Regions from separate parts of the Alishewanella sp. BS5-314 genome, predicted to be linked through region 2. Evidence: predicted binding sites of a transcription regulator. Region 2 holds the regulator's gene; each other region holds the start of a gene.
What was found. The regulator MetJ, encoded in region 2, represses methionine synthesis genes. The targets are predictions, from matches to a motif close to TAGACGTCTAGACGTCTA.
Positions count from the first base shown of each region.

Region 1: metA (homoserine O-succinyltransferase) is a predicted target of MetJ. The motif match lies at 1,800-1,817, and genes of this name have one in related genera.
Region 3: thrA (bifunctional aspartate kinase/homoserine dehydrogenase I) is a predicted target of MetJ. The motif match lies at 2,989-3,006, and genes of this name have one in related genera.
Region 4: H1D31_RS05330 (translation initiation factor) is a predicted target of MetJ. The motif match lies at 3,468-3,485, and genes of this name have one in related genera.

Region 1 is NZ_JACEHJ010000002.1:1,820,807-1,825,992, reverse strand. It holds gene H1D31_RS12955 (CinA family protein) at 1-359, shown strand, start outside; gene recA (recombinase RecA) at 417-1,463, shown strand; gene metA (homoserine O-succinyltransferase) at 1,890-2,813, shown strand; gene H1D31_RS12940 (homocysteine S-methyltransferase family protein) at 2,813-3,880, shown strand; gene metH (methionine synthase) at 3,880-5,186, shown strand, end outside.
Region 2 is NZ_JACEHJ010000001.1:241,100-246,285, forward strand. It holds gene H1D31_RS01115 (ligand-binding sensor domain-containing diguanylate cyclase) at 1-291, opposite strand, end outside; gene H1D31_RS01120 (aspartate kinase) at 441-1,547, opposite strand; gene metB (cystathionine gamma-synthase) at 1,559-2,731, opposite strand; gene metJ (met regulon transcriptional regulator MetJ) at 2,912-3,247, shown strand; gene H1D31_RS01135 (malic enzyme-like NAD(P)-binding protein) at 3,316-4,560, opposite strand; gene H1D31_RS01140 (tetratricopeptide repeat protein) at 5,008-5,186, shown strand, end outside.
Region 3 is NZ_JACEHJ010000002.1:1,875,954-1,881,139, forward strand. It holds gene thrB (homoserine kinase) at 1-274, opposite strand, end outside; gene thrA (bifunctional aspartate kinase/homoserine dehydrogenase I) at 278-2,734, opposite strand; gene H1D31_RS13215 (sensor domain-containing diguanylate cyclase) at 3,051-3,986, opposite strand; gene H1D31_RS13220 (ATP-binding protein) at 4,126-5,186, shown strand, end outside.
Region 4 is NZ_JACEHJ010000002.1:185,233-190,418, forward strand. It holds gene H1D31_RS05320 (amidohydrolase family protein) at 1-1,143, shown strand, start outside; gene H1D31_RS05325 (M28 family metallopeptidase) at 1,222-2,886, shown strand; gene H1D31_RS05330 (translation initiation factor) at 2,943-3,347, opposite strand; gene H1D31_RS05335 (GAF domain-containing protein) at 3,490-4,191, shown strand; gene H1D31_RS05340 (aromatic amino acid transaminase) at 4,231-5,186, shown strand, end outside.

The DNA.
Region 1 (5,186 bases), on a different contig from region 2:
CCTATGTTGACCGCAGCTTTGTTACCTACAGCAATAAAGCCAAGCAGCAATTGTTAGGGGTGCGCAGCGCAACGCTATTACAATATGGCGCCGTCAGCGAGCAAACGGTAGCCGAGATGGCCAGTGGCGCAGCCCAGGCGGCGGGTGCCAGCATAGCGCTTGCCATCTCCGGCATTGCCGGCCCTACCGGTGGCACGGCAAAGAAGCCAGTCGGCACTGTCTGTTTCGGTTTTAGTATCGACGGGACTGTCAGCACTCAGCAATTGCATTTTGCTGGCGACCGGCAGCAGATCCGTCAGCAGGCGATTGAACATGCGCTCAGACAATGCATCTTGTTATTGACAGCCCCAATAAACTAGACTACTGTATGCTCATACAGTTGTTAAAGGCTTAACCTAATTTTTCCGGAGCGACCAATGGACGACAACAAACAAAAGGCATTAAGTGCGGCACTAAGCCAGATCGAACGCCAGTTCGGTAAAGGTTCTATTATGCGGCTGGGCGACAGCACTGCCCTGGATATTGAAGCGGTATCCACCGGCTCACTGGGGCTGGATATTGCACTGGGCATTGGCGGCTTACCTTATGGCCGGATTGTAGAAATTTATGGTCCTGAGTCCTCCGGTAAAACCACCTTAACGTTGCAGGTGATTGCCGAAGCACAGCGTAGCGGTAAAACCTGTGCCTTTATCGATGCCGAACATGCGTTGGATCCGGTGTATGCGAAGAAATTAGGCGTGGATGTCGATAAGCTGTTAGTTTCTCAGCCAGATACTGGTGAGCAGGCGCTGGAAATCTGCGACATGTTGGTGCGTTCTGCCGCCGTAGACGTGGTGATTGTGGACTCGGTCGCTGCCTTAACGCCAAAAGCAGAAATTGAAGGTGACATGGGTGACAGCCATATGGGTTTACAGGCCCGTTTAATGTCACAGGCACTGCGTAAACTGACTGCTAATATCAAACGCTCCAATACCCTGTGTATCTTTATCAACCAGATCCGGATGAAGATCGGTGTAATGTTTGGTAACCCGGAAACCACCACCGGCGGTAATGCGCTGAAATTCTATGCCTCAGTACGTTTAGATATCCGTCGTATTGGCTCGGTAAAAGAAGGCGATGAAATTACCGGTAACGAAACCCGGGTTAAGGTGGTAAAAAACAAAGTGGCTCCGCCCTTTAAACAAGCTGAATTTATTATTCAGTATGGCGCCGGTATCAACAAACTGGGTGAGCTGATTGACCTGGGCGTACAGCAAGGCTTAGTTGATAAGTCTGGCGCCTGGTACGCTTATCAGGGCAATAAGATTGGTCAGGGTAAAGCCAATGCCATGAAGTTCTTGCAGGATAACCCTGCGGTGGCAGATGAAATTGAAAAAGAGCTGCGGGCACGGCTGTTATTAAAACCGGGCGAAGCGGTGGCAGTGGATGATGTGATGGAGATGCCGGAGCCGGAAGAGCTATAAGCTCTGCCGCATCTGATTTAAAACAACAAAACTCCGGACCTGAAAAGCTCCGGAGTTTTTTATAAGTGATTCGCAAATATTAAAAAAAATGATTTTACGCCCTCGCCAGGCAAGTCCCCATCTTCTGCTCAACACTCAACACTCAACACTCAACACTCAACACTCAACACTCAACACTCAACACTCAACACTCAACACTCTCACAACACGATTTTGATACCTCAAGTTTCGGTAGTGGAATGGTCAGTTGCTGCTGGCCCTTACCGGCCGTAGTCATCACCGCTGCGACAGACGGCTGTTGCTTTTCTGGCATAGTACGGCATAATACGCCTTATTTAGACGTCTAAACGTATAGAAGTTATCAGTAGTGCCAGCTGACTACCAGACTCAGGTGCAGTATGGTGCTAGCCACAGGCGGAGCCAGCTATGCCTATTAAAGTGATTGACCAGTTACCTGCAGTAGAAGCCTTATCAGCAGAGAATGTCTTTGTAATGACCGAGAGCCGGGCGGCAGCCCAGGATATCCGGCCATTACGGATCGCGATTCTGAATTTAATGCCCAATAAAATTGTGACTGAAATTCAGTTATTACGTTTATTAGCGAATAGCCCGCTGCAGCTGGATATTGAGCTGATCCGCATCGATGATCATGTCAGTAAACATACACCGGAGAGCCATTTAAACTGCTTCTATCGTTACTTTTCTGATGTGCAGGGGCAGAAATATGATGGTCTGATTATTACCGGTGCGCCATTGGGATTAGTTGATTATGAGGATGTCACCTACTGGCAGCAGTTTGGTGAGATCCTGCGCTGGGCGGATACCCATGTTACCTCGACGCTATTTTTATGTTGGGCCGCCCATGCTGCGCTGTATCATTACTACGGCTTACAGCGGGAAATTCGCGGCGAGAAATTATCCGGTGTTTACTGGCAAGACGTAGTACAGCCGTTTAGCCCGCTGCTGCGCGGCTTTGACCAGCAATTTCTGGTGCCGCACTCGCGTTATGCGCAGGTGCCAAAACAAAAATACCAACAGCATGACGATTTGCATATCCTGGCTGAAGCCGATGTCACCGGGGCCTATTTGCTGCAAAACAGCAGTGGTAGCCGGATCTTTGTTACCGGCCATCCGGAATATGATCTGACCACGCTGGATGATGAGTATCAACGCGACCTGGCGGCCGGTTTGGCACCGCGTTTACCGGAGAACTACTACCGGAATAATGATCCGGCCCAGGGGCCGTTAAAATTATGGCAGGCGCACGCCTTTTTATTATTCAGTAACTGGTTAAACTATTACGTTTACCAGGCTACGCCCTTTGACCTGAATCAGATAGGCAACAGTTAATGACAGAGCTTCGTTTAACGCCACAGCAACTACGCCAGCTGCTGGCCTCACGTATTTTGGTGCTGGATGGCGCTATGGGCACCATGATCCAACAACACCGCCTGGATGAAGCCGGTTATCGCGGCGCGGAATTTGCGGATTGGCCGTCCGATCTCAAAGGTAACAACGATTTGTTAGTACTTACTCAGCCGGAACTCATTGCCGATATTCACCGGCAATACTTGCTGGCCGGGGCGGACATTATTGAAACCAATACTTTTAACGCCACCACCATTGCGATGCATGATTATCAGATGGCGCACCTGTCAGAGCGCATCAATCGTGAGGCGGCGGCACTGGCGCGGCGGGTTTGTGACGAAGTCACAGCCCTGCAACCCGACAAACCCCGTTTTGTCGCCGGTGTGTTAGGACCTACTAACCGTACTGCCTCGATTTCGCCAGACGTTAACGATCCCGGATTTCGCAATGTCAGCTTTGATGAGTTAGTGCTGGCTTACAAGGAATCGACCCGGGCGCTGATTGCAGGTGGCGCCGATATTATTATGCTGGAAACCATTTTCGATACGCTGAATGCCAAGGCAGCAGCCTTTGCCGTGTTAGAGGTGTTTGAAGAGCTGCAGCTGGAGTTACCGGTGATGATCTCCGGCACCATCACCGATGCCTCGGGCCGCACGCTGTCCGGCCAAACGACCGAAGCTTTTTATTATTCGCTGGCGCATGTCAAGCCGGTGACCTTTGGCCTGAACTGCGCGCTGGGGCCGGATTTGCTGCGTCCTTATGTCGAAACCTTGGCCACCATCTCCGAAGCCTATGTTTCTGTGCATCCGAATGCTGGCTTGCCAAATGAGTTTGGCGAATATGATTTAGGCGCTGAGGCGATGGCAGCAGAAATTGCTGATTGGGCCAAACAGGGCTTTTTAAATATCGTCGGTGGCTGCTGTGGTACCACGCCAGAGCATATTAAAGCCATTGCCGAAGCGGTAAAAGATGCGCCGCCGCGGCAACCAAAAGCGGCCGATCATAGTTTTCATTTGGCCGGCCTAGAAGCCTTTGCGGTGGAGTGGTAATGCAACAGCAGGCACGATTTATCAATATCGGCGAGCGGACCAACGTTACCGGCTCGGCGAAATTTAAAAAACTGATTTTAAAAGGCGATTATGAGGCGGCGCTGGATGTGGCGCGGCAACAGGTTGAAAATGGCGCCCAGATCATCGACATCAATATGGATGAGGGGATGCTGGACAGCAAGGCCGCTATGGTGCGCTATTTAACACTGCTGGCAGCAGAGCCGGATATCGCCCGGGTGCCGATTATGGTCGACTCCTCGAAGTGGGAAGTGATTGAAGCGGCGCTAAAGTGTATTCAGGGTAAGGCGGTAGTGAACTCGATTTCGCTAAAAGAAGGCGAAGCGAGCTTTTTGCAGCAGGCCAAGTTGTTGCGCCGCTATGGCGCGGCCGTGGTGGTGATGGCGTTTGACGAGGTGGGGCAAGCTGATACCAAGGCCCGCAAAGTTGAAATCTGTCAGCGCGCTTATCAGATCCTGACTGAGCAAATTGGTTTTCCGCCGGAAGATATCATTTTTGACCCCAATATTTTCGCCGTGGCTACCGGTATTGAAGAGCACAACAACTACGCGGTGGACTTTATAGAGGCGACCCGTGAAATCAAGCGCCTTTGCCCTTATGCCAAGATTTCCGGCGGCGTATCTAATGTGTCGTTTTCGTTTCGTGGTAACGATCCGGTGCGCGAAGCTATCCACTCAGTATTTCTGTACCATGCTATTGCGGCCGGTATGGATATGGGCATCGTTAATGCGGGTCAGCTGGCGGTGTATGACGATATCCCGCCGTTGCTAAGAGAGCGGGTAGAGGATGTGATTCTAAATCGCCGGTCTGATGCCACCGAACGCCTGTTAGAGATTGCCGCGCAATTTAAAGGTGATGGCAGTGTCGCCGAGAAAGTGGACGATGCCTGGCGCAGCCTGCCGGTAAATAAGCGGCTGGAGCATGCGCTGGTAAAAGGCATTACCGATTTTATCGAGCAGGACACTGAAGAAGCCCGGCAGCAGGCAGAGCGGCCACTGCATGTGATTGAAGGCCCGCTGATGGATGGCATGAACGTGGTCGGCGACCTGTTTGGTGAAGGCAAGATGTTTCTGCCGCAGGTGGTCAAGTCAGCCCGGGTGATGAAAAAAGCTGTTGCTTACCTGCAACCCTACATTGAGCAAGAGAAAGCCGGTGGCCGGGCGCAGGGTAAAATCCTGCTGGCAACGGTAAAAGGCGATGTGCACGATATCGGCAAAAATATCGTCGGGGTGGTGCTGCAGTGTAATAACTTTGAGGTTATCGATCTGGGTGTGATGGTGTCCTGCGC
Region 2 (5,186 bases):
ATCCGGTAAGCCAGTTTCCGGACTACGGTCAAAAATTTTGAATTCGCGGCCATTGTAACGCGCGACACCTTCCCAGGTGCCAAACCATAAATAGCCATCTGCGGTCTGAGCCAGCGCATTAATGGTGTTGTGGGGTAAGCCATCTCGGGTATTCAGGCTTTCTTTAAAATAATTATCCAGCGCCGGCACCGGGCCGGGCTCGGAATGAAATTTGGCAGGGGTAGCGCCAGCGCCGGGCGCGATGGCCAGAAAGATGCACAACAACCAGCAACACAGGTGCAATAATGGCATGCAGATAATCCATTCATCCGTTGCAGCAGGCAATACTGCCGTTATGCTCAGATTACCTGAGTTTTAGCTTAATTGCCAAGTCATACCAGCATTTAGGGCGTGTTGACGTTCGCTGCTTGTTTTTTCCGCAAACATTAACACGCCTTAGACTAACGAACAGACTTCACTAACTCCGCTAAGTCTGCATGCAAACCACCGGCCGTTACCAACAGGCCGGCGCCCGGACCTTTCAGCACCAGCGGGTTCTGCTGATACCAGTCAGATGTGATAACAAAGATATTGTCACAGGGTGCCAATGCAGCCAGCGGCGCCTTGTTGTCCACAGCAACTAAACGGACACTGGCCTGTACCTGCCCGTCAGCTAAGCGCAGACTGGCGGCGTAACGCAGCACCTTATTTTCGGCAGTTGCCTTAGCATAAGCCTCAGCCAGCATCAGATCCAATTGCTGACGCTGACGCCAAAATCCGGCCAGATCACCGTCTGCTAACCCGGCAGGTAATAGTGGTTCCAGCTCAATATCCGCTAATTCTAACTCTGCACCCAGCTCACGAGCCAATACCAGCAGCTTACGCTGGACATCTTTACCAGAAAGATCATCGCGTGGATCTGGTTCGGTATAGCCCAGCTGCTGTGCTTGTAACACCAGTTCAGAGAAGGCTGTAGTACCATCGTACTGACACAATAACCAGGATAGCGTGCCCGAGAATACCCCGCTCACCTCGCGGATCTGATCGCCACTTTGTAATAACTCCTGCATCACCCGCTGTACCGGGATCCCGGCACCGACGGTGGTGTTACTCAACCAGCGTAAACTACTAAGCTGCAATGCCTGCAGGATCTGCTGATATTCAGAACCCGGCAAAGTAACACCTTGTTTATTGGCACTGATCAGATGACAACCTGCGGCGATAAAAGCCGGATAGAGCCTGGCAAAGTCCTGACTGGGTGTGATATCAATCAATACCTTGGGGCTGGGCAGTGCTGCCAGATAGGCAACTAAACTTGCCTGCTGATAAGGCTTGGCATCGCTAAAAGCACTGGACCAAGCCTGACTCTCGATGGTATCGCTGAGTAAGGCTTGGCGCGAATTCAGGATAGCGCAAAGATTAAGTCTGATCTGGCCGGCAAAGCGTTGTTGCTGCGATGCCAGTAATCGTAAAAATTCGGCGCCGACCTTACCGGTACCGGCGACCACGATATTGAGCGTTGTCAAAGGCGCTGCGACACCTGGTTTTACTTGCTTAAAATCACTCATGCTACTTCCACTTACTGCTGTTGTACCGCAGCCACGGCATCCAGTGCCAGAGCTAAATCGGCAATAAGATCCTGGGCTAATTCAATACCAACCGACACCCGAATCAGTGTTGCCCCTATCCCAGCAGTGGCCTGGGCCGCTGCGTCCATAGAGGCATGGGTCATGGTCGCAGGATGACAAATCAAACTTTCCGTCCCGCCTAAAGACTGCGCCAGCGTGAAGTAGCGTAAGTTACTGAAAAAGGTGGTCAGTAAGGCTGGCGGGGCGCTTAACTCGAAGCTACACATAGCGCCGAAGCCAGATTGCTGGCGCTTAGCAATCTGATGGCCGGGATGATCCACCAGGCCAGGATAGTAAACCTTGCCAATAAGCGGGTGGCGTTGCAGAAAGGCCACCACCTCGGCGGTATTCTGCTGCTGCAACTGCAAGCGAGGGGTCAGAGTCCGCAAACCACGTAAGGTTAAATAACTATCAAAAGCGCCTGCTGTGAGGCCAAGGCAGTTCGCCCACCATTTCAACTCGTCACCGCAGGCTTGCGTTTTACAGATCACCGCACCACCAATCACATCGCTGTGGCCATTAATAAACTTGGTGGTCGAATGCACCACCAGATCGGCACCCAGTGCCAACGGCCGCTGTAATGCCGGCGACAGGAAGGTGTTATCTACCACGACCTTTGCGGTCAGACTTTTCGCCAGCTGACACACCGCAGCAATATCAGTGATCTGCAGCAAGGGGTTGCTTGGTGTTTCCAGCCAGATCATCGCCGGTGCCGCCCGCTTAATCTGTTCAGGCCAATCCCGCTGTTGGAAATTGACAATCACCAGTTTGAACGCCTGCTTCTTCTGCGCCAGATTAGTAAAAAGACGGTAGCTGCCACCATAGCAATCATGCGGGATCACCAAGGTATCAGCCGGCGTCAATAACTGCAGCGCTAACAGACACGCCGACATCCCGGTATTGGTAACAATGGCTTTGGCACCACCTTCCAGCTCCGCCAGGGCTTCACCGAGAATATCGCGGGTAGGATTATTCGAGCGCGAATAATCATAGGGACCGGGCTGACCAAAGGCCGGCAACTGATAAGTCGAGGTCAGGTAAAGGGGCGGCGTGATGGCACCGAAGGCGGTATCTTCAGCGATACCTGCCCGGGCGCTAATCGTAGCGGGATGGCGATGACTCATGCTTCAACTCTTTTAGATGTTTAGACGTCTAAAAGTATATTCATTATTAACTGGAAGTCAAACCATTTAGCCGTCTATAATCTTTATTTGTTGCACACTATTTGACTCACCGACAGAAAGCAGTAGAATTCCCGTTTTGCGCTACGCTGCAAAACAAAAATTAACGACAAGGGATCCCTTATGGCTAAGTGGAATGGTGAATATGTTCACCCCTATGCAGAACACGGTAAAAAATCAGAACAAGTTAAAAAAATTACCGTCTCGATACCGCTGAATGTTTTAAAAGTTTTAACCGATGAACGTACCCGCCGCCAGGTCAATAATCTGCGGCATGCCACTAACAGTGAGTTACTGTGCGAAGCTTTCCTGCATGCTTTTACCGGTCAGCCGCTACCGGCAGACGACGACTTGCGTAAAGATAATCCACATCAAATCCCGGCTGAAGTCAGACAAATCCTGACCAGCATGGGTAAAGAAATTCCGGTGATTATCGAAGCCGACAGCGATGAAGAATAAATAACGCTAACCGGTTCGCAATAAAAAACCGCCTTTCGGCGGTTTTTTATTTACTGGCAATCATACTCTCAGGCATCAAAGTAGGCTGCCGGCATCGGGATCCTGGCTACCCCTGAGCTGACTGCCGCTTCAGCTACCGCACGGGCGACCCGTGGTAATAACCGGGGATCCATCGGCTTCGGAATAATGTAGCCTTTACCAAACTCCAGACTACTAACTTTAGCCGCCAATAGCACTTCCTGCGGTACCGGCTCCTTGGCAATAGCCCGGATCGCCTGCACGGCTGCCAGCTTCATCTCATCATTAATCACACTGGCGCGCACATCCAATGCACCACGGAAAATAAAGGGGAAGCACAGCACGTTATTCACCTGATTCGGATAATCCGAGCGTCCGGTAGCCATAATCAAATCACCACGTTCGGCGTGCGCCAGTTCAGGTTTAATCTCTGGATCCGGGTTGGAACAGGCAAAGATCACCGGCTTATCCGCCATCAGGCTTAATGCTGCCGGCGGCAGGACATCGGGGCCAGAAACACCAACGAAGACGTCAGCCCCCTGCAGCGCATCTTCCAGGGTCCTTTTATCGGTATTGTTCGCGAACAGTTGCTTGTACTGGTTCAGATCTTCACGCCGGGTATGGATCACCCCCTTGGTATCAAGCATATAGATATGCTCACGCATGGCGCCGCACTTGATCAGCAGCTCCATACAGGCAATGGCAGCCGCGCCGGCACCCATACAAACAATAATGGCTTTGCGGATATCTTTGCCCTGGATCTCCAGCGCGTTTAACAGGCCGGCAGCAGTGACAATAGCGGTACCGTGCTGGTCATCATGGAATACCGGGATATTACAGCGCTTAATCAGTTCCTGCTCAATCTCAAAGCACTCCGGCGCCTTGATATCCTCCAGGTTAATACCACCAAAGGTGTCAGCAATATTGGCGACCGTGGTAATAAATTCTTCAGTAGTGCGGTGCGATACTTCAATATCAATTGAATCCAGGCCGGCAAAACGTTTGAATAGCAGCGCCTTACCTTCCATTACCGGTTTTGACGCCAGATGGCCCAGGTTACCTAACCCCAGGATCGCCGTGCCGTTAGAGATTACGGCGACCATATTGCCTTTGGCGGTGTATTTGTAAATGTTGTCCGGATCAGCGGCAATTTCACGCACCGGTTCAGCCACACCGGGGCTGTAAGCCAGTGCCAGATCGGTAACGGTTTCGGCAGCTTTACTGATTTCGATACTGATTTTCCCTGGGCGAGGTTCTGCATGATAACGCAGCGCTTGTTCTCTGAAATCTGACATTCCAATTTTTTCCTGAGTAAGTGTAGGTACAGACTACGGCACTAATTTATAGGTTTTTTGTTATACAGCGGGCCGGTGGTCGGCTCATTCTAATGAGCTCTGATCTGGAAAAACACTGAAATCGTGCTGGACGTACCAGACTAAGGCAGTAACGTCATTACGACTTTGGTATAATTCGTAACCAGTTATAACAAGAAAATGCTCAGCCGCCAAGAGTTCTGGACATCCAATTATCTGCGCTGTGTTCCGCTGACCAGGCGCTGACGAAGGATTTAACGGGTGAGCGCAGTTACTCAAACCTGGAATGGAACGCAAATTTGGCTGCGCCAGTTGCTCACATTATGTTAACCGACACACTTGTTTACAATCTGCTTCTGACCAAAACTTGACCCTCAGCCGTATGTAGCTAAAATCGACACCATTAACTGTTTTTTAACCAGAGGTTTTATGAAAGCGCTACTTTTAGCAGCCCTGTTGTGCAGCACTGCATCCCTGACTTTATATTCAAATACCAGTTATGCCAGCGCGGCGGATAATGACCGGGTATGTGCCGATACCGATTGCAGTAAAGAACTGCGCCGACTGATCAGATTGGCGCGAAGCGGCAGCGGTGATGCAGCAGCATT
Region 3 (5,186 bases), on a different contig from region 2:
GCAAACGCAAGCGCGGTAATGGCTGGCCCAGTGCCTGTTCAAAGGCATAAAAGGCTTTAAACACCAGATTATCTTCGGTTGCCGCCGGTAGCTGATGCAGATAGCGGCCACTTAGCTGCAAACTGAGCTCTGTCGCTTCGCCCAGGATCAGCAGCTCATCACCAAGCAGGCTGCCGTCTACCGGTTCAAAGGCGGCGCCCAGCAAGTCAAAACCGACGCTGAGATTGCCGGTCGAGGCCGGCGCATAATAACGTTTAGTTGAATGTGACTGCATAGACTATACCTGCTGCTGCCAGCTCAGGGTGCGCAGAATATCGCTAAAGACCCCGGCAGAGGTCACAGCGGCACCGGCACCATAACCACGCAGCACAAAGGGGATAGGCTGATAATAGCGGCTTAAGATCGACAGCGCATTCTCACCGTCTTTTACTTTGGCCAGCGGATGATCAGCCGCCAGCGCTTTAATCGCGACCTTACATTTGCCATCGCGGATCTCGCCGATATAACGCAGCACCTTACCCTCAGCTTTGGCCGCGGCCAGCCGCTCAGCAAAGGCCTGATCCAACTGCGGCAGCTGCACCATAAAATCTTCGACGTTAGCGCCGGCAGCAAAACCGGCCGGCAACACCGAGTCCACTTCCACTTCATTCAGATCCAGCATTAAGCCTGCTTCGCGCGCCATAATCAGCAGCTTGCGTGCCACATCCATGCCAGATAAGTCATCGCGCGGATCAGGCTCTGTAAAGCCCATAGCCCGGGCTTTGGCGGTCACCACCGACAGCGGCACTCCGGCTTCCAACTCGCCAAAGATATAGGATAAGGAGCCAGATAAAATGCCTTCAAAGGCCAGCAACTGGTCGCCGGCATTTAGCAGCCCTTGCAGGGTATCGATTACCGGTAAACCGGCACCGACCGTGGTTTCATACAAAAAGCGCCGCCGTTGCTGCTGGGCAACAGCACGCAAGCGATGGTAATACTCCAGGCTGCTGGTATTGGCTTTTTTGTTTGGCGTAACGACATGGAAGCCGGCTGCCAGAAAATCTGCATACTGGTCCGCGACTGCCTGGGCACTGGTGCAATCGACCAGTACCGGATTGGTTAAATGCTGTTCCTGTACAAAGCGGTTTAACTCCGCCAGCGAAAACTGTGCATTGGCCTCTGCCAATGCCGGCTGCCAGTTTTTCAGATCCACACCGTCTTTCGCCAATAACAGCTGCTTACTATTGGCAATGCCATATACGGTAAGCTTAACCTGGCGCTGCTGTAAAAAGGCTTGTTGCCGTTCGATCTGGGCCAGTAATTCACTGCCGACCACCCCGCAACCGACCAGAAACACATCAATACTGGGGATATGGCTGAAGAAGTTCTCATGGCAGACTTTAACCGCATTCTGACAGCTGCGCTGCTCGACCACCGCAGAAATCGAGCGCTCACTGCTATCCTGAGCAATGGCCACCACGTTCACCCGCGCCTGCGCCAGCGAAGCGAAGAACTTCGCAGCCACACCTCTGTGCTGCCGCATGCCATCGCCGACCAGGCTGACAATCGCCATATCGGATTGGATGGCTAATGGCCGTAGCAGTTTGTTTTGCAATTCTAATTCGAACTCGGCTTCCAGCGCCTTTTTCGCCGCCACCAGATGCAGCTGCGGCACACAGAAGCTGATGCTAAATTCCGACGAGGACTGGGTAATTAAGCTTACCGAAATCTGTGCGCGCGCCATGGCGGCAAATACCCGGCTGGCCATGCCCACCACGCCCTTTAAACCCGGGCCAGATACCGTAATCAGCGCCAGATGCTCAAGGCTGGAAATGCCCTTCACCAGCGCTTCACCATCGCCTTCCACATCGATACAGGTGCCCGGCGCACTGGGGTTAAGGGTATTTTTGATATAACAGGGAATTTGCACCCGCGCCAGCGGGCCGATTGTTTTCGGATGCAGCACCTTAGCACCGAAATAAGATAACTCCATCGCCTCATCGTAAGACAGACGATCGATTAAGCGGGTTTGTTTCACCTGCCGCGGATCGGCACTGTAGACGCCATCGACATCGGTCCAGATCTCACAGGCACTGGCTTTGATCGCCGCAGCAATGACGGCGGCGGAATAATCCGAACCATTGCGTCCCAATAAGGCCGTCTCGCCCTGGGCGTTACTGGAAACAAAGCCTGCCATCACATAGATGCTGGCAGGTGTCGCCGCCATAGCGGCATCAATCACGGTTGCTGTCGCCGCTACATCGGCAGTGGCATTTAAAAAATCACCCTGACTTTTCACCAGCTTTACCGAGTCCAGCGCCTGCACATCCGCACCTTGCCCCTCTAACAAGGCCGTCATCAGTGCCACGCTGAACTGCTCGCCCAGGCCCAGGATCTGCGCTTTAATATGATCCGGGCAAAACTTTAATAAACTCATGCCCTGTAACTGCCAGCCTAGCTGCTGGATCTGGCTGTTGATCAGCGCCTGCACTTGCTGCCGGCGTGCCTCACTGACGCCCGGTATCGCGGCTAACAGCTGCTGATAACGCTGCTCAAGCTGGCTTAGCGGTGACTGAAAGTCTGCTCCCAGATAGGCCAGATCGGTTAATTCGACCAGCATATTGGTTACCCCCTGCGGGGCCGATAACACCAGACAGACTTGTTCTGTTGTTGCCTGCTGCAACACAATTTGCGCCACTTCAGAAAATCTGGCCACCGACGCCAGCGATGACCCGCCAAATTTTAGCACCCTCATAATTTCTCCTCGCGCATCCAAGTCTTTAGTCGTTTTGTTATCGCAGACCTTTGTTAGTCAACCGGCTGTCACGCTATGTTGCGTGATCAACGCCGGTTAACCTGGGCCAAGTGGCCAAAAAAAAGGCCCGGAACCTTTGAGGTCACGGGCCTTTTTACAGACAGCACACCGCCGACCTCCTACCCCGCGGGGTTGGTGGTGGTAATAATGGTGGTGAGTACTGCTGCTTTTATATTCATAGACTACACTATGCACAGACTTTTAGACGTCTGTCAAACCTTTTCTAAGTTGTTATTGTGGGTGGGCAGCCACGACGCTAAGCCAGCGCAGCCTCGCTCCAGATACTGATCTGGTTACGCCCGGCCCGCTTGGCCTGATACAAGGCCTGATCCGCTTGTTGCAGCATAGTTTCGACACTGCAGCCTGCTGTGCCAGTGCTGATACCGCAGCTAATCGTCAACTTTACGGCCGCACTTTGCACAGCACAGAATTGCTCCATTTGCTGACGCAACCGCTGGGCAACCTCAATAGCCCCAGCCAGCTCAGTATCGGGCAAGATCACGGCAAACTCTGCTCCGGCCAAGCGCGCCAGTAAATCATTATCGCGCAACAAGGCGCTAAACTGGCGGGCCAGCCCCTGTAACATCTGGTCGCCGTGTTGATGGCCGTATTGATCATTGAGCAGTTTGAAACGATCCAATTCGAAACGCAGTAACGCTAAAGGCCGCTGGTAGCGCTCAGCCCGGGTCAGTTCCAGTTGCAATTGCTGTTGCAGATATTGCCAATTTGGTAAGGCCGTTAGCGTATCGAAACGATCCAGCTGTTTCAGTTGTTGCGTTTTAAATAACACCTCAGCGTGGTAGCGGGCGGCCTCGCTGGCATCTTCCAGCCACAGTGCCAGTTGTGCCTCCTCCTGCGGATTACTCAGCGGGATAAAGCTGACATTCTGCGCCATCTGGAACTCACTTTGTTCAGCCTTTGCCTGGCGCGGCAGCTTGAGCAAATACAAACGTTGTTGCCAGCTCAGCTGCTGAGTTTGTTGCTGCTGCAACACCTCAGCCATTTTACGGCAGAACCAGCTCTTAGGTACTTCCGGGAACAGGCTGAAAAAATCCTGCCCCAGGATCTGGGCTTCGGGTAACTCCAACTGTTGGCATAAAAAGGCGTTAACATAGCTCAGCTGATAACGGCTATTCAGCACCAATACAGCACCAGGTAACTGATTAACCAGTCGTTGCAGATTAAGATTCATGCCGTTATCACTCCTGAGGCGAAAGTCTATTGCCAAAACTCTTCTATTTTGTGAAATAATTATTTTAAATAACAACTATATTCGCTATGGTAGCAGGAGTGAATCGCTTTTTGCTCCGAACGCCAATCAGGGTGACTCCATGCCGCAAACCAGCCTGTCTAAAAAGCTGCTGACCAAGGTTTTATCGGTTTATTTTATCTTGACGCTGATCGTCACCCTGGGTCAGATCGTGGCCGAGTACTACAATGCCAAAAGCTTTATCCGCAACGAACTGACGACCTTACAACAAACCTTCGCCGGTAGTCTTACCCGGGCTATCTGGGAGCTTAATACCCCACAAACGCTGAATATCGCCGACGGTCTGCTGGCGGTACCTGCCATTGAAGGGGTCATTGTCCGGGATGATAACGGTACTGTTATAACCCAGTCCGGCCGCTATATCGACATTCAGCAACGCTTTAGCAACCAACTGGTACAGCAGGAACTCAGTCTGAGCGACCAGCAAAGCGGCATCTTTGGTTATACCTTCCCATTGATCTTCGAATTTTCCGGCCGTACCAGCCAGGTTGGTGATGTTACTCTGTTCTCTAGTCGCAAAGTAGTCATTGAACGGATTGAAATGGGCATCTATTTCCTGATTGGTAATGCGATGCTAAAAACCACTTTTTTGATTATTTTGTTTTTAATGGCTTTCCGGCGTTATCTGACCGAGCCGCTGGCAGATCTGAGCCAGCAGATTGAAAGTCTGGATTTGGACCAGTTGGACGGCTCTAAAGTACGTATTACGCCAGATGAAGGTGCCGAACTGACAGTAATGGCGAATGCCTACAATAAGTTAATTGACCGCTTGCAGGATAATCAGCAGCAGTTAAAGCAAACGCAGCAGCAACTGATGTTATCCAACAACAAACTGGATCAGCAAAATTTACTGCTGGAGCAGGAAGTTGCCCGTAAAACCTCAGGTTTAAGTCAGGCGATGATGGATCTACAGCAACAGAAACAGGAATTGCTGCAGAAGAAGCAGGCGCTGCGCGAGGAAATCGAACAGCGTCGCCAGACCGAACTCGACCTGCGGCAAAAGCAACGGGAACTGCAGGACACCATTGATAACCTGAATCAGGCGCAGGACCGGTTGGTACAATCAGAAAAAATGGCCGCCTTGGGTGGTTTGGTCGCCGGCATAACCCACGAGGTGAATAC
Region 4 (5,186 bases), on a different contig from region 2:
GGCAAAATTGCTGCCGTCGGTACTAACCTGACGGCACCTGCCACTGCCAGAGTGCAGGATCTTAGCGGCAAGAACCTGTATCCGGGACTGATTGCGCTGATTAATCAACTGGGTTTGATTGAAGTGGAAGCGGTACGGGCTACCCGTGACGATCGGGAAATCAGTGCGACCAATCCGGATCTACGCACGGAAGTGGCCTTTAATGCCGATTCGGTCGTGATCCCAACGATCCGGAGCAATGGTTTTAGTCACAGCCTGATTTACCCGTCCGGCTCGCTGATCACCGGGCGCTCAGCCCTGATGCAACTGGATGGTTGGAACTGGCAGGACGCGCTGGTGCAGTCCAGTGTTGGCTTGCATGTCAATTGGCCGCGGATGGGGATTCAAACCGGCTGGTGGGTGCGTGACAGTGTCGAACAGCAGCAAAAACGTCAGGCAGAGCAATTGGCAAAGCTGCAGGATTACTTTAGCGCTGCCCATGCCTATTACCTGGCTGAGCAAGCGGGCCTGAATCGTGGCCGGGATTCGCGTTGGCATGCGATGTTAAGCTTCTTCGAAGGCAAGTTACCGCTGTTTGTGCATGCTGATGACCCGCGGCAAATGCGCCAGGCGATGCTGTTAGCGCAGCAGTATGGTGTCAAGCTGGTGATTGTTGGTGGGCGCGATAGCTGGCGCATTGCCGATGAGCTGGCGGCGAATAAGGTCGCTGTGATCTATACCGCGCCCTATGGTTTGCCAACCCGTGGCGATGAAGCCTACGATCAGGCCTTTAGTGCGCCGGGCGTGTTAAAACGCGCCGGGGTGCAATTCGCGCTGTCGCTGGATGGTTTCTGGGATACCCGGAACCTGGTATTCGCTGCCGGTCATGTTACCCGTTATGGTCTGGATCAGGCCGAGGCGCTACGGGCCCTGACGCTGGATGCCGCTGCCATTGCCGGCGTTGCCGACCGTTTAGGGTCGATTGAAGTTGGTAAAAGCGCCAGTCTGGTGGTATCCAGCGGTGATATCTTTGATTATCGCGGCCATCAGGTTGAACAGATGTGGATCGACGGCCGTAGTGTGGATTTAGATAACCGGCACAAGCAACTGCACCGGCGCTATCAACAGCGTTATCAGCAGCCAAGCCAAAGCGTGCAGCCCTGAGACCGGCGCTGAAGTTCTGAGGTGCCGCTCTGGCACCTTTTTTGTTTTTAAATTGTTGATGTAGAAGAGAACAACCCAATGAAAAAACCTGTAATGCTGGTGCTGGCTGCCGCTCTTACGCTGCTGGCGTGCGGTAAGCCTGCACCGCTTTCTGAGCCCAAAGCGGACCCGCTTAAAATTGAAAGCCATTTACGTTTTCTGGCCGATGATTTGCTGGAAGGGCGGGATACCGGTAGCCGTGGCCACGAGATTGCCTCGCTCTATATTACCGAGCAGTTCCGGGCTTTGGGGCTGAAGGGGGCTGCAGCAGATGGCGGATATTATCAGCAGGTGCCACTGCGTAAGGCATTATTAGTGCCTGGTAGTGCCAAGCTAAGTTTTCAGTTTGCTGATAAGACAGAGGAGCTCAGCTATCCGCAGCAATTCTTTACGGGTCCCAGTTTACAGCAAACCTCAGTAGCACTGAGTGCGCCGATGGTGTTTGTTGGCTATGGCCTGGTGTCTGATGCCTTTGCGTTAAATGATTATGCCGGGTTGGATGTTGCAGGTAAGGTGGTGGTGATGCTGGCCGGCCTGCCGGCCAGTCTACCCAGTGAAGAGCGCGCTTACCTAGGCAGTATGAAAACGGAATTTGCCGCTGAGCGCGGTGCCGTCGGTATTTTAACCGTACATACCCCGCAGCAGGAACAAACCCGGCCTTATGCCAACAGTTTGCTGTATTTAAATACGCCCAGTATGACCTGGCTTAATGAAGCCGGCGAACCGGGGCGCGGCTTTGCGCAGTTAAAAGGGAGTGCTTACTTACATCCTGATGCGGCGAAGGCGCTGTTTGCAGCAAGTGGCAAAGTACTGGATGAGATCTTTCAACAACTGGAACAGGATGCCATGCCGCAAGGCTTTGCCCTGAACGGTATTGTTAATCTGCAAAGCGAAAGCAGCCATCAAAGTATTAGCAGTCCTAATGTACTGGCGCTGCTGCCGGGTTCAGATCCGACGTTAAAACACGAAGTTGTGGTGTTAAGCGCGCACTCAGATCATATTGGTTTGGCTAACGACTTACGTACCAGTGATAAAGTGAATAACGGTGCTATGGATAATGCCGCCGGTACCGCGATCTTACTGGAAACCGCGCGCTTATTTGCTGCCTTGCCTGAGACGCCGAAGCGTTCTGTTTTGTTTGTCGCGCTGACCGGTGAAGAGAAGGGCTTACTGGGCGCTGATTACTTCGCCAGGAATCCGCCGCTGGCGATTGAAAAGCTGGTAGCGAACGTCAATCTGGATATGCCGGTACTGCTATATCCGTTTGCTGATCTGATTGCTTTTGGTGCCAATCATTCTACGCTGGGCGATGTCGTCGCCAGCGCGGCAGCAAAAGAGGGCATTAAGCTGAGTGCCGATCCGATGCCAGAGCAGGCGATTTTTACCCGCTCTGACCATTTTCGTTTAGTGCAGCAAGGTGTGCCGGCGGTCTTTTTAATGACGGGTTTTACCTCGCAGGATCCGACTCAGGATGGTGGTAAGATCTGGGGCAGTTTCTTTGCCAAGCATTATCATAAGCCCTCAGATGATATTCCGAGTCTGGAACGGGACTACGGCCCGATCCGCTATGATGCCGGCGCGGTCTTTACCAATATTAATTTTAATATTGCGCTGGATGTTGCGAATACCGCTCAGCGGCCGCTGTGGCGGAAACAGAGTTTCTTTACCGGCGTTTTCGGCCGGCCGGATAATTCCGAGCAATAAGCCCTAAACACAAACGGCAGCCTTGGCTGCCGTTTTACTGTTAACTTGCAGGTCAGCTAGCCACCGGCTTGTTTTACCTGATAACCTTTTTGCTGCAGTACAGCCGTGACCTGTTCACGCTTATCGCCCTGGATCTCTATCACGCCATCTTTTACCGCACCACCACAGGCGCATTTCTTTTTTAGCTCAGAGCAAAGGGCATTCAGTTGCTCTGCACTGCCGGTTATACCACTGATGGTAAGCACAGTTTTGCCGCCACGGCCTTTGGTTTCACGTCTTACCCGCAGCGCACTATCGGCGTAGGCGGTACCCAGGGTTTCTGGCGCTGCCTTGCTGTTAATACGACCACTGGCAGTAGAATAAACCAGATCGCTATCAGCATGGGCTGGCGTCGCAGGTTCCGCGCCTGTGCTGGCGCCAAGTCGAGCTTGCCAGTCGGCAAGCGAGATCTTTTTACTCATCGGAAAATGGCTTGTCAGTTCGAATAGCGCAGAGCTTACTGAGCGCGATGAACAGAGGCAAGTTTTTCTGTGGTCAGCTTGGTTTTTTAGTGGCTTCTGGTAGAATGATGCCCATTATTTTAGAAATCTGGACGGCTATATTTTGAGTAATTCTGTCTCTCTGACCCAGTATCTGCAGTTAAGTGGCTTAACCGAGCTGACAACGCCAGCTTTTGCTGCCGCGGTAGCACAGCAACAGCAGGCCTTGCGGCAGTACCTTGAGCAAGTGTCGGCGCCAACGGTAAATTGGCAGTACCAGGTGCCCGAGCTTGGCGAGGGTGGGGCCTGTTCATTATTTGGCGTGTTGGCAGCCGAGCCTTATGATTTAACCGCTATTTTGGGCGGTCAAACGGCGGCGAATCAACAAGCACTGGCCAGGCTCAGCCAAATTACCGCTTTTTATCAACAGCAGGCCGGCGTGGCCTGGTTTGGTATCTACCAGGCGCGAGCCAATCCAGCTGGCGAAGCGGTATTGGTCAAACTCAGCTACTTTGGTGCGCCCTCGCGCGCCGAGTTCCCTCTCACCCCTGAGTTTGCCACCATCAGTAACAACAGCAGTGTTGGCTTAAGCGGTAAAGCGCGGGTGATTAACAGTGTCGCCAGTTATTTACAACAGGGTGGCGAATACTATACGTGCGACCCGAAAGTTCAGGCCGAAGCCTGTTTGCCACTCTATGCGCAATCGGGCAGAATACTGGGCATTGTCGATGCCGAAGATTTTCAAGCAGAGGTATTTGATCAGCGCGCGCTGGCGTTACTGGTGGCGGTGTGTCTGACCATTCCGGACTATTTACCGGCCGTATAAGATGGCCTTTTATTAGCACAATAATCCAGGTAGAACATTATGTTTGCTCAGTTAAAACCCGTTGCCACTGATCCTATTCTGGGTCTGATGGCGGCTTACCGTGAAGACCCGAATCCACTGAAAGTTGACCTAGGTGTTGGGGTATATAAAGACGAGCAGGGCCATACGGCGGTGCTGAAGTGCGTTAAGGAAGCAGAAGCACTGCGCCTGAAACAAGAAGACAGCAAGACCTATATCGGCATGGCCGGTGATCTGGGCTTTAACGCCCATATTGAAAAGCTGGCCTTTGGTAATAGCCATCCGGTGTTGCTGGCAAACCGGGTAACTACAGCGCATACGCCTGGCGGCACAGGTGCGTTGCGGGTGGCGGCCGAGTTTATTAAGCGCGCTAATCCTGATGCCACCATCTGGGTTACCACCCCGACCTGGGCTAACCATATTTCATTGTTTCAGGCGGCGGGTCTAAAAGTTAAAGAGTACGCCTATTACGATTACGATACCAAGGGCCTGAAGACTGAGCAGATGTTCGCGGAACTGGCGCAAGTACCCGCCGGCGATGTGGTACTGGTACATGCCTGCTGCCATAACCCAAGCGGTATGGATCTGAACTTTGAGCAATGGCAGCGTTTTACCGCGCTGGCATTGGAGCGCGGCTTTACGCCACTGGTTGATATGGCCTATCAGGGCTTTGGTAGCGGCCTGGATGAAGATGCAAAGGGCCTGCGTTATCTGGCAGAACGGGTATCTGAATTGTTGCTGTGTAGCTCCTGCTCGAAGAACTTTGGCTTGTACCGTGAGCGTATCGGTGCTGTGAGTATCGTTTCTGCTGACAGTCAGGTGATGGAGCTGGCGAAAGTGAATCTGCTGAGCGTGGTCCGTTCGATCTATTCTATGCCACCGGCACATGGTGCCATTATCGTTAGCCATATTCTGGACAGTGCGGAATTAACGGCGCTGTGGCATCAGGAGCTGGCGGAAATGCGCGATCGGATCAA